Regions from separate parts of the Limosilactobacillus allomucosae genome, predicted to be linked through region 1. Evidence: riboswitches for the same ligand, from Rfam matches in the RefSeq annotation. Region 1 holds a riboswitch; the other holds the start of a gene.

Region 1 (5,656 bases):
TAAAGCATAAAAAATGGAGGATACAGGGCTCGAACCTGTGACCCTCTGCTTGTAAGGCAGATGCTCTCCCAACTGAGCTAATCCTCCGTATCAGATATGAAAATCAATAATTTAATTATACATATCTGAATAAATTCTGTCAAGAACCCAACTACTTTAGGTTCAGTTCTGTCAGCTTATCATCAACCAGCCGCAAAACCTGATCAGCTGCATGGGGATCTTCGACAAAATCATATTTGTCTCCATCAATCAACATTTTAGGACTTTCATCATAGCTGGCATACCAGTCAACATAGCGCTGATTCAATTCGCGATAGTATTCATAAAGGCTCGGGTCATTTTCAATCTGTTCAAACGAACGGCCGCGTTTCTTGATTCGCTTCAGCATCGTTTCAAATGAGACCTGAATACTGATCAAAAGACTTGGTGCTTTAGTATGTGCCTGCTGAGGCAATTCTTCCATCATATTGCCCAAAAGCGAGGAATAGATGTCGGCTTCAGTCTGTGTAGCCCGCCCCAGATCGGCATTCAGCCGAAAAAGCAGGGCATCTTCAAAAATTGAGCGGTCTAAAACGTTCAAATCATTATTAAACGAGTTCTTGATCTCGGCCAAGCGCTTATTTAAAAAGTAGATCTGCAGCAAAAAGCCGTATTTCTTAGGATCTTGATAAAACAGCGGCAGGATTTCATTGTCATCAACTGATTCATAGAAAGCCTGACTGCCCAAATGATCAGCCAGCATCCGCGTTAAACTGGTTTTTCCCGCACCAATAGTTCCTGCTAGTACAATCATTGCTTTTCCCTCTTTTTTCCATTTTCTAAAAAGACACGAGCTATATTGTATCATCTTTGATCCGTCACCGTGAGTAAAATGTTTTTCATTTATCAGTCAACACTATAAAGTCTCAACCAATCAACGAGCCGTCCTTTTTATAAAATATTTTGCTGTTCAGCACTAAACAGCTTTTGGCTGATCGCATTTTTACAGCCTGCACCTTCATCAACATCATCAACGGCACTCACAATAAAATCCCCGCCAAAACCGGCGAGGATTTAATGATTATTCAGCTTCTTTTTCCGATTCAGGAACGAATGACTCACTGTTGTTGCTCCGTGACAGATCAACGTCCTTGAGTGGAATCAAGTGCGTCTTGTAGCGAACCTTATAGTAGATGAATAAAATCAAGAACAATGGTACGGCCATATAAGTAATAGCAATGTTTGACCAATCCATCTTGATAAAGGCATCAATGTTTTGACCACACATTACGACGACACACAAGATCAAGGCAAAGATTGGGCCAAACGGAAACAGCGTGGCATGATACTTCAATTCGCTGATCTGATGTCCTTGCGCAATAAAGGCCCGCCGGAAGCGCAGATGCGAAACGGCAATTCCTAGCCAGGCAATAAAGCCGCACAGACCAGAAGCCCCAATCAGGTAATTATATGCTTCAGGACCAATAAACTGTGTCAGGTAGGCCAAACATGAGACAACCATAGTGCCCAGCAGTGCATAGATCGGAATCCCGCGCTTGTTGACATAGCCAAAGATCTTCCAGGCATAGCCTTCCCGCGCTTGTGAGAACAGCATTCGCGTCGAGGCATACAGGCCAGAGTTGGCTGCTGAGATCACGGCCGTTAAGATAACCGCATTCATAACACTGGCTGCAGCCGCCATCCCAGCCCGCTTAAAGACGATCGTAAATGGACTCATCGTAATATTCTGTACGTCTGAGTTCAGCAGATTCTTGTTAGTGTACGGCAGGATACAGGCAATGACAAAGATTGCAAAAATATAGAACAGCAGGATGCGCCAAAAAGTTGAGTGAATAGCTTTGGAAACTGATTTTTCGGGCGTTGCTGCCTCACCAGCCGTAATCCCAATCAACTCAGTTCCCTGGAATGAGAATCCAGCAACTAAGAATACGCTTAAGATCCCAGACCAGCCGTGAACGAATGGCGCGTCCTTATAATGGAAGTTCTTCAAGCCAACTGGTCCTTGACCACCCATGATTCCAAAGATGATGCAGACCCCAACGACCAAAAAGATAATAACCGTTACGACCTTGATCAAAGACAGCCAGTATTCCGTTTCACCATATGAACGAACTGAAAGATAATTGATCAGAAAAATCGCAAGCAAAACAAACGTACTGAACAGCCAACTTGGAAAATGCGGCAGCCAATATTGGAATACCAGCCCCGCTGTCGTTACGTCAACCGGAATCGTAATGGCCCAGTTAAACCAATAATTCCAGCCCATCGCAAAGCCCAGTGCCGGATCAACAAACTTTGTCGAATAGGTGGCAAAAGAACCCGAAACTGGAATATAGGTGGCCATTTCACCCAGACTGGTCATCAAGAAATAGACCATGATCCCCATAATAGCATAAGCTGCCAAAGCACCACCTGGCCCGGCCGTTGAGATTGCCGAACCACTGGCAATAAACAGCCCCGTCCCAATCGTACCGCCAAGAGCTATCATTGACAGGTGGCGCGTTTTCAATGTCCGTTGAATATGACCTTCACTGCCTTCATGACTGTGTTCGCTCATGAAAAAATCCTCCTCAAATTTATTGGCGAGAAAGGCAAACAAAAAGAGCCGGCAAGCCAGGACTTCCCTGCTCGTCGACTCAACTTAACTTCGTAATTGTTGAATCAATCATGGAAGCGCCCCGCAGAAACTTCTGCGACAGTCCGTAATTTATTTAACTACGGCCCAACGCGCAAGGTCTTCAGTCGATACGCGTTTCGGCGAGCATCCCTTTCAGCCAGGCATTGATTCTGAAGCATCCAGCCTGGTCTACTGATGAGACTCGCACCTCTTCTCTTTTACACATTATTTGATTATAACTCACTTTTGATTTTAAGCAAGTTTTAATTTTCTACTTGATTTCCTTGCCATCAGCAGTAATATACTTCTCACCACGCGAGCTGCGCGATAAATCGGCTTCCTGCAGCGAAAGCAGGTGCGTCTTATAGCGGAACTTGTAGTAGCAGAACAGGATCAAGAAGATCGGCACTGCCATGTAGGTAATCAAGATGTTGTCCCAATCTAAGTGAATGAATGCTGGAATATTTTGACCAACAATCACAATCATACAGAAGATAAAAGCAAAAATCGGGCCAAATGGGAACATGGTCGCATGATACTTCAGCTCGCTCAGCTGATGTCCCTGTGCAACAAAGGCCCGCCGGAACCGGTAGTGAGCCATTGCAATCCCCAGCCAGGCAATAAAGCCAGACAGCCCGGATGCATCAATCAGGTAGTTATAGGCGTTGGCACTGACAAAATGCAGCAGGTAGATCGCCAGCGAGACGGCCATCGTCCCCAGCAGCGCATAGATTGGAATCCCCCGCTTATTAACATAGCCAAAGCCCCGCCAGGCATAACCTTCCCGTGCTTGCGAGAACAACATCCGCGTTGAGGCATAAAGTCCTGAGTTGGCTGAAGAGATCACGGCCGTCAAGATAACCGCATTCATCACGCTGGCTGCCGCTGCCAGGCCGGCCCGCTTAAAGACAATCGTAAATGGCGACATCGCCACGTCTTGAACGTTGCTGCTCAAAAGGTTTTTGTCGGTATATGGCAAAATGCAGGCCATGACAAAAATTGAAAGAATGTAGAACAGCAAGATCCGCCAGAAGGTTGAGTGAATGGCCTTCGGAACGGATTTTTCCGGCGTGGCGGATTCACCAGCCGTAATACCGACCAGCTCAGTACCCTGAAATGACATCCCTGCTACCAAGAACACGGTCAGAATGCTGGGAAAGCCGCCAACGAACGGCGCTTTTTTGTAATGGAAGTTTTTTAAGCCGATCGGTCCTTGACCACCCATAATTCCAAAAATGATCATAAAACCAACGATCAAGAAGACAATGATCGTTACGACTTTAATGATTGACAGCCAGTATTCAGTCTCACCATATGAGCGCACTGACAGATAATTGATCAAAAAGATCACCAGCAAAACAAAGCCGCTAAAAATCCATTCAGGAAACTGGGGCCACCAGAATTGAATGATAACTCCAGAGGTAACCGCGTCAACGGCAATCGTAATCACCCAGTTCAGCCAGTAGTTCCAGCCCATGGCAAAACCTAATGCCGGGTCAACAAACTTAGTACAGTAGGTAGCAAACGATCCCGTCAATGGAATATAGGTTGCCATCTCACCCAGACTAGTCATCAAAAAGTAAACCATGATTCCCATCATGCTGTAGGCGACCAAAGCCCCACCAGGCCCAGCCGTTGAGATTGCCGAACCACTGGCAATCATCATCCCGGTACCGATCGATCCGCCCAAAGCAATCATCGACAGGTGCCGCGTCTGCAGCGTCCGTTTCATATGGCCGGAATTACCAGTTATCGTCTGACCTTCCGTACCACCATTCTTTGCCTCTCCACTCATCGTAAATGGATTCCTCCTCTATGACAATTTCGAGCGCCAGTTATACATTTCTCATGGATAAAGTATAAGGTGTGCATACTTAATATGATTAAACATTTTAGCGCAATTTCAGCAAAAAAGCCATATCAATTGGACTATCTGCCCAAATTGGCTTATCTGCGACAACGAAAAAGATTATACAATAAAATAAATATTTAAACAAGTTTATGCATGTAATTATAAAGCTTTAACCATTTTCAAATAACCGTTTTCATTACCGATCTGATCAAATTTAAACTTTTTCAATAAAGATCTGGAACGCAGATTACCGATGGCCACATACGCCTGCAGCCGCTTAACATCGCTATTTTTTGCCAGCGCTTGCAAAAAAACGGCGAGCGCCTCACTCATAATTCCTCTTCCCCAACGATCGCGTCTCAGTAAATATCCCAGCTCCATGATGTGAGCCTGATAGTTTCCATCGTTTGCATATATCGGGAATAAGCTGATCAAACCGAGCAGCTGCCCAGCTGGATCAGTGATTAACAAAATCTGCTGCTGGCTAAGCCAGTTATTGACCGCCCAGCCACGCATCATTTGATCATCTGGCAGCTGCAGTCCGCTTAATCTAACCAGTTCACCATCGCTTAATAGATTCAAGACAGCCTGAAGATCGTCTTGGCTGCCCATTTTAATTACGAGATGGGCAGTCTTGATTGGCCAAAACAATTGTTTGTGCATTATAATTTCACCTACCAGGATCTTTTATCAGGAGTGTTTTTTAATGGAAATCATTCAAAAAAATTTAAGTACCGCCAATTATCAAACCAAAGCTGTGCTGACTGGCTATCTGCAGACGCCCGTTCCCAAGTCGCCGGTGCAGCAGTTCCGTCCGCTGATTTTTGTCCCTGGCGGCTCAATGACGCATATTCCAGTCGAACAAACTGAAAAGACCGCGCTCAGCTTTTCAGCTCGCGGCTTTCAAGTTTTCGTGCTGCGCTATACCTTCACCAGCGAACGTCAGCCGGTCTATCCCAATCCACTGATCGACTTGGCATTAGCCGTCGCGCTGCTTAGAAAACAAGCCGCAGTCTGGCATTTAAAAGCCGATCAGCTGACGATCATGGGCTTTTCAGCTGGCGGTCAGGTTACCGCACTGTACAATGACTACTGGCATGAAGAATGGCTCAGCAGGCTCAGCGGTATTGCCAGCGATCAGCTCCGCCCCAATGCTGTCATCTTAGGCTATCCCGTCATCGATCTCA
Region 2 (5,656 bases), 1.2 Mb from region 1:
CTTGTTGTATGGCGGTACCACGACCAGCGCATAGTCAATGCCTTCGATCTCAGCCACTTCATTGGTAAAGGCAATCGTTTCGGCAGTGTTGTTGCTGCCAGTGCCGGCAATTACCGGAACGCGGCCATCAATGATCTTGGCAAACTCACGATACAATGCCAGCTTTTCGTCATGGCTCAGCGTTGGCGTCTCACCAGTCGTGCCGCCAATGACAAAACCGTTGCTGCCCTGTTCGATCAGATAGTTGGTCAGCTTGGCCAGACTGGCAAAATCCAGTTCGTTTTGTTCGTTAAATGGCGTTACGATTGCCGTTAATAAATCAGCATCCTGTAAATTCATAATTAGTCCCCCTAGTTCTGCATACGATAGTTCAAAAATCCGGTAATAGCATCCACGCCGCGTTTAATGGCGCGCTCATCCGGTTTTAAAGTCGCCGAATGCAGCTGCGAGTCATCTTCCACGCCCAGCCAAAACATGGTGCCAGGGAACTTGGCCAATAGATAGCCAAAATCTTCACCCGTCATTGCCGGTGCGGTTTCGATAAATTCAACGTCCCGTGTCTGTTTCATGTAGTCGATAAAGCGCTTGGTCAGCTCCGGATTATTCTCAACGGGCCAGTACCCGCCTTGATTCAGCTGGAGGTCAACCTTAACGTTAAAGCTTTTGGCAATTCCTTCACAGACGTCTTTTAAGCGCTGATCGATCTTCAAAATCATTTCCTGCGTCAGACCGCGAATCGTGCCTTCCAGGTGAGCATGACCGGCAATCACGTTGCGGATCGTGCCGGCCTCAACCTTGCCCAGCGTGATCACGCCGCTTTGAATCGGATCAATGCTGCGTGAGATGATCGTCTGCACCTGCATGATCAAAGACGCCATCGCCACGACCGTATCATTGGCATCCTGCGGGAAGGCCGCGTGACCGCCCTTACCGGTAATATCAATGTTGACCTCAGTGGTGCCGGCAAACAGCGTCCCCATGCGACAGCCAATCGCGCCAGCGGGCAGATCCGGATTATCGTGCAGGCCGTAGAACTCGTCTGGTCGCCACTTGCCAGCAAACAGTCCCTGCTCATAGGCCAGCTTGCCGCCGTTTTCGCTTTCCTCAGCCGGCTGGAAGAAGAACAGCAGATTGTCTTTTGGCTGATGCTCACTGAACCAGCTCAAGACGCCCAAAGCAACCGTCATGTGGATGTCGTGGCCACAGGCATGCATGACGCCGGGATGCTTGGATGCAAACGGCAGTCCGGTCTGTTCTGTTACTGGCAGCGCATCGATATCGGTTCGATAGCCAATCGTTCTGGCCGGCTGGCTGCCGTGTACCAAAACCATCAAGGCAGTCGGCAGTTTTTCCGGTTGGCGAATTTCCAGATGAGCCTGGTTAAACCCGCTGATTGTATTCAACAGGTAGTCATGCGTCTGTCTTTCCTGCAGCGCCAGTTCTGGAATCTGATGCAGATCGCGGCGAATCTTGATTAATTGTGCTTCATTTAATTCTGTCATCGATCATCACAGCTTCCGCAAGTCTTCTTCCAGGCCCGTCTTTGATTCGGTCTTATCATCAACGTTCTTGATAAACTTGGCTGGCACGCCGGCTACGACCGTGTGCGGAGCGACGTCTTGGGTTACGACGGCACCAGCAGCAATCACGGCGCCTTCGCCAACATGCACGCCTTCAATTACTACGGCATTGGCACCAATCAAAACGTTGTCATCGATCCGAACTGGTTCAGCCGATGCTGGTTCAATTACGCCGGCCAAGACCGCGCCCGCGCCGACGTGGCAGTGCTTGCCGACGATTGCCCGGCCGCCCAGCACCGCGCCCATGTCAATCATGGAGTCGGCACCGATTTCTGCACCAATGTTGATGATTGCCCCCATCATGATAACGGCATTGTCGCCAATCAAAACCTGATCCCGGATCAAGGCGCCAGGTTCGATCCGCGCGTTGATTCCCTTCAGATCCAGCAGCGGCACAGCTGAGTTGCGGGCATCGTTTTCCACGCGATAGTCTTCAATCTGCGCAGCATTGGCAGTCAAGAATGGCTTAACGTCGGCCCAGTCGCCAAACAAAACGCCGGTACGTGCTTCTAAAAAGCTTTGAATTGATTCCGGAACGTCTACGGCAGCCAGATCACCCTTGACAAATACCTTTACGGGCGTCTTCTTAGGTGCATTGCCGATGTAGTTGATAATGCTTTGTGCGTCTAATTGTGCCATTTTGATTAACTCCAATCTTTTTCTACTATTATTAATATCCAAATTTTAAAACGTCTTAGGCTTGAGAGTAGGAACGATCAAGATGAACCAGATCATCAAGCGATTCGCGTTCAATTACCAGCTGAGCCTGACCATTTTCGGCAAAGACTACCGCTGGCCGCGGGTTGCGGTTATAGTTGGAGGCCATTGCATATCCATAGGCTCCAGTGTCCAGCATTGCCAAAACGTCGCCCGGCTTGGTTTTTGGCAGTGGCTGATGCTGACTGAGAATATCGCCTGATTCACAGTACTTACCGGCCAGCCGCACCGTTTCCACGTTTTCTGCCTGCGGATCGGCAGCCAGCACCGTTTCGTATTCCGCTTCATAAAGCGCTGGCCGAATGTTGTCGCCCATCCCGCCATCGATCATGACATATGGCATCAAGCCGGGAACGTCTTTACGCGAGCCCACCGTATAAAGGTTATAGCCGGCGGGACCAGCGATTGAGCGACCTGGTTCGATCCAGACAGCCGGCATCTTCAGGTTCAGCTTTTGCGTTTCTTCCTTAATAGTTTCGATGATCGCTGCCACAAAATCTTCTGGCTTCAATGGATGATCAGCGCTGACGTAGCGAATCCCGAAGCCGCCACCGACATTGACGATTTCTGGCTCATAGTCAAACTCGTCGCGCCAGTGTGCGGCAATCTCAACCAATTTAGCAGCCGCCATCTGAAAGCCATTCAATTCAAAGATCTGCGAGCCGATATGAGCATGCAGTCCTTTCATGTGCATTCGTGGACTGGCCAGAATCTTTTGCAGTGCCAAGTCAGCCTGGCCGGACTGCAGATCAAAGCCGAACTTGCTGTCAACCTGACCAGTTTGAATGTACTTGTTGGTATGTGCGGAAATCCCTGGTGTGATCCGCATCATCACGTCGATTGACTGATCACGGCTGGCCAAGACATCATTAAGCAGTTCAATTTCATGGAAGTTGTCGACTACGATCATGCCCACGTGATGATCAACGGCCATCTCTAGTTCAGCCCGTGATTTGTTGTTGCCGTGAAAAGATACGTTTTCCATTGGGAAGTCGGCTTTAATTGCCGTGTAGAGCTCACCGGCCGAAACCACATCGACATGACCGCCTTCATGAGCTACGACCTGATACATGGCAATCGCGGCAAACGCCTTGCTGGCATAGCTGACCGCGTAGTCAACCTGGCGCTGCTCAAACACCTTTTTAAAAGCCCGAATCTGGCGGCGAATCTGGGCCACATCGTAGACTACCAGCGGCGTGCCGTATTCCTTGGCAAGTTCGAGCGAGTCAACGCCGCCAATGGTCAAATGACCCGCTGCGTTGATCTGATCCGGTGCAATCTGAGAATTCATAATCCAAAACCTCCGTTGTTCTGACGGGGAAAACGCTAAGAAAAAATCCATTGTTCGTGCGCGCACAAACAACGGATCCCATTTTCAAAAAGCCACCCACTGCGGCTGTTGTCAAATTTAATCTGATTGGTCGATAGCGCTCCGCGAAGTTTTTCTCCGCGACAGTCCGTGACTTGTTCAGCCACGCCCCAGCAATCAAGCCGCGACCCGGTCTGAAAGCTTCGGCAATCGCCCCTTTCCCGTATGATCATTGTCTGGTCTGCGACTAACATACGGTACTAATGTTGACTGCGCCTCTTCGATTTAATAGTTAGTCTATAATTAAGTTTAATAATCGTCAAGTCAATTCTGATAATTTTTCTCATTTATTTTTTCTACTATGATTTGTAAAACGTTTATGCTATTGAATTTCAAAAAAGCAGACTTGCAAGGATGCCAATAAATGTTAGAATCCTATTAAATTAATTTGCGTTCTTTATTATTTTCAACGCACAAAGGAGTCTGTAATTATGAAAGTTGTAAAGTTCGGTGGTACCTCATTAGCTACGGGGGCTGCCGTTAAACAGGCATTGAACATCATCACGGCTGACCCAGCTCGTCAAATCGTTGTGGTTTCGGCTCCTGGTAAACGACACGACGGCGATATCAAGGTAACCGACCTTTTGATCCGCTATGCCAATGAAACGATCAACGGCGAAGATACCGCCAAGACGGTTCAAGAAATCTTTGAACGCTACGAAACGATCGGTCACTTTTTTGATCTGCCGGATGAAAAAATCAAGATCATCAAGGAACTGCTGGTTGACCTGCCTAAAAAAGACTACCCCAACGATGAATATCTGCTGGCCGCTTTCAAGGCCCACGGTGAGCGGCTTAATGCTCGGCTGATCGCAATGATTATGAACCATCTGGGCATCAAGGCACGGTTCGTTGATCCAACTGAAGCCGGCATCATGGTTACAGGGGCACCCAACGACGCAATCGTCAATCCAGAAACCTACCGCAATCTGGCCGGCTTCAAGTATGAGGTCTATGATCGGCTGGTCTTTCCAGGATTTTTTGGCATCACGCCTTCTGGTCATATCGCGACGTTCTCACGGGGCGGCTCTGACATTACCGGCGCGATCCTGGCCCGAGGCTTTCACGCACGGCTGTACGAAAACTTTACCGATGTGGATGCGATCTTCTCGGCCAATCCAAACGTAGTCGACGATCCTGAGCCAATCCGCACGATGACCTACCGTGAGATGCGCGAGCTTTCCTACGCCGGCTTTTCGGTTTTCCACGATGAGGCATTGATTCCTGCTATTCAAGGGCAGATTCCCATCAACGTCAAAAACACGCATGCTCCAGAAAAGCCTGGTACCATGATCGTTCCCGAAAAAGGCTTCAAGCCGGAAAACATCATCACTGGTGTCGCTTCAGGCAAGCATTTTTCGGCACTCTATCTGCACAAGTATCTCTTAAATAAAGAAGCCGGCTTCACCCTGCGCATTCTGGATATTCTGGAAAAGCACAACGTTCCTTATGAGCATATGCCATCTGGGATCGATGACATTTCGATTATCTTTGACAAAAAGTTTTTGAATGATCAATTGATTGACGTTTTGTGCGATGAGATTCAAAATAAGATCAATCCCGATCGCCTGGAATGGATTGACGACTACTCCATTACCATGATCGTCGGTGAAGGAATGCGTGATCGCGTTGGTGCTGCTGCCGGCATTCTGCAGCCATTAGCCGATGCTCACATCTCGCTGCAGATGATCAACCAAGGGGCCTCACAGATCTCAATCATGCTGGGTACCAAGCGGGCAGATGCCGATAAAGCCGTACAGGTCATCTATCATCAATTCTTCGCAAACTAATCAGACAAAGAGGTAATTTTATGACGGAACTACTAAAGGTTCATGGATCGCAAAACCAATTCTTTATCCTGGATCAGACAACCCTGGATAAGCCGCTTACCGACGCTGAGCTGCAGGCGCTTGCTCCTAAAATCACCAATCCACAGACTGGGCTTTTAGGCGGCGCGGATGGCATTTTAGTCGTCAACCAGCCAACCAAA

What was found. Region 1 has a riboswitch for lysine ahead of ABC765_RS09770 (amino acid permease). Riboswitches for the same ligand answer to the same signal wherever they lie in the genome.
Region 2: linked by a shared signal. The riboswitch ahead of lysA (diaminopimelate decarboxylase) and the one ahead of ABC765_RS09770 (amino acid permease) in region 1 are both predicted to bind lysine.

Annotation. Positions count from the first base shown of each region.
Region 1 covers NZ_CP154878.1:2,080,229-2,085,884, forward strand. The annotation lists tRNA gene ABC765_RS09760 (tRNA-Val) at 15-87, opposite strand; gene ABC765_RS09765 (deoxynucleoside kinase) at 152-793, opposite strand; gene ABC765_RS09770 (amino acid permease) at 1,061-2,557, opposite strand; lysine riboswitch at 2,664-2,838, opposite strand; gene ABC765_RS09775 (amino acid permease) at 2,889-4,412, opposite strand; gene ABC765_RS09780 (GNAT family N-acetyltransferase) at 4,629-5,132, opposite strand; gene ABC765_RS09785 (alpha/beta hydrolase) at 5,176-5,656, shown strand, end outside.
Region 2 covers NZ_CP154878.1:889,809-895,464, reverse strand. The annotation lists gene dapA (4-hydroxy-tetrahydrodipicolinate synthase) at 1-342, opposite strand, end outside; gene ABC765_RS04300 (N-acetyldiaminopimelate deacetylase) at 351-1,502, opposite strand; gene dapD (2,3,4,5-tetrahydropyridine-2,6-dicarboxylate N-acetyltransferase) at 1,509-2,219, opposite strand; gene lysA (diaminopimelate decarboxylase) at 2,275-3,588, opposite strand; lysine riboswitch at 3,714-3,895, opposite strand; gene ABC765_RS04285 (aspartate kinase) at 4,098-5,456, shown strand; gene dapF (diaminopimelate epimerase) at 5,477-5,656, shown strand, end outside.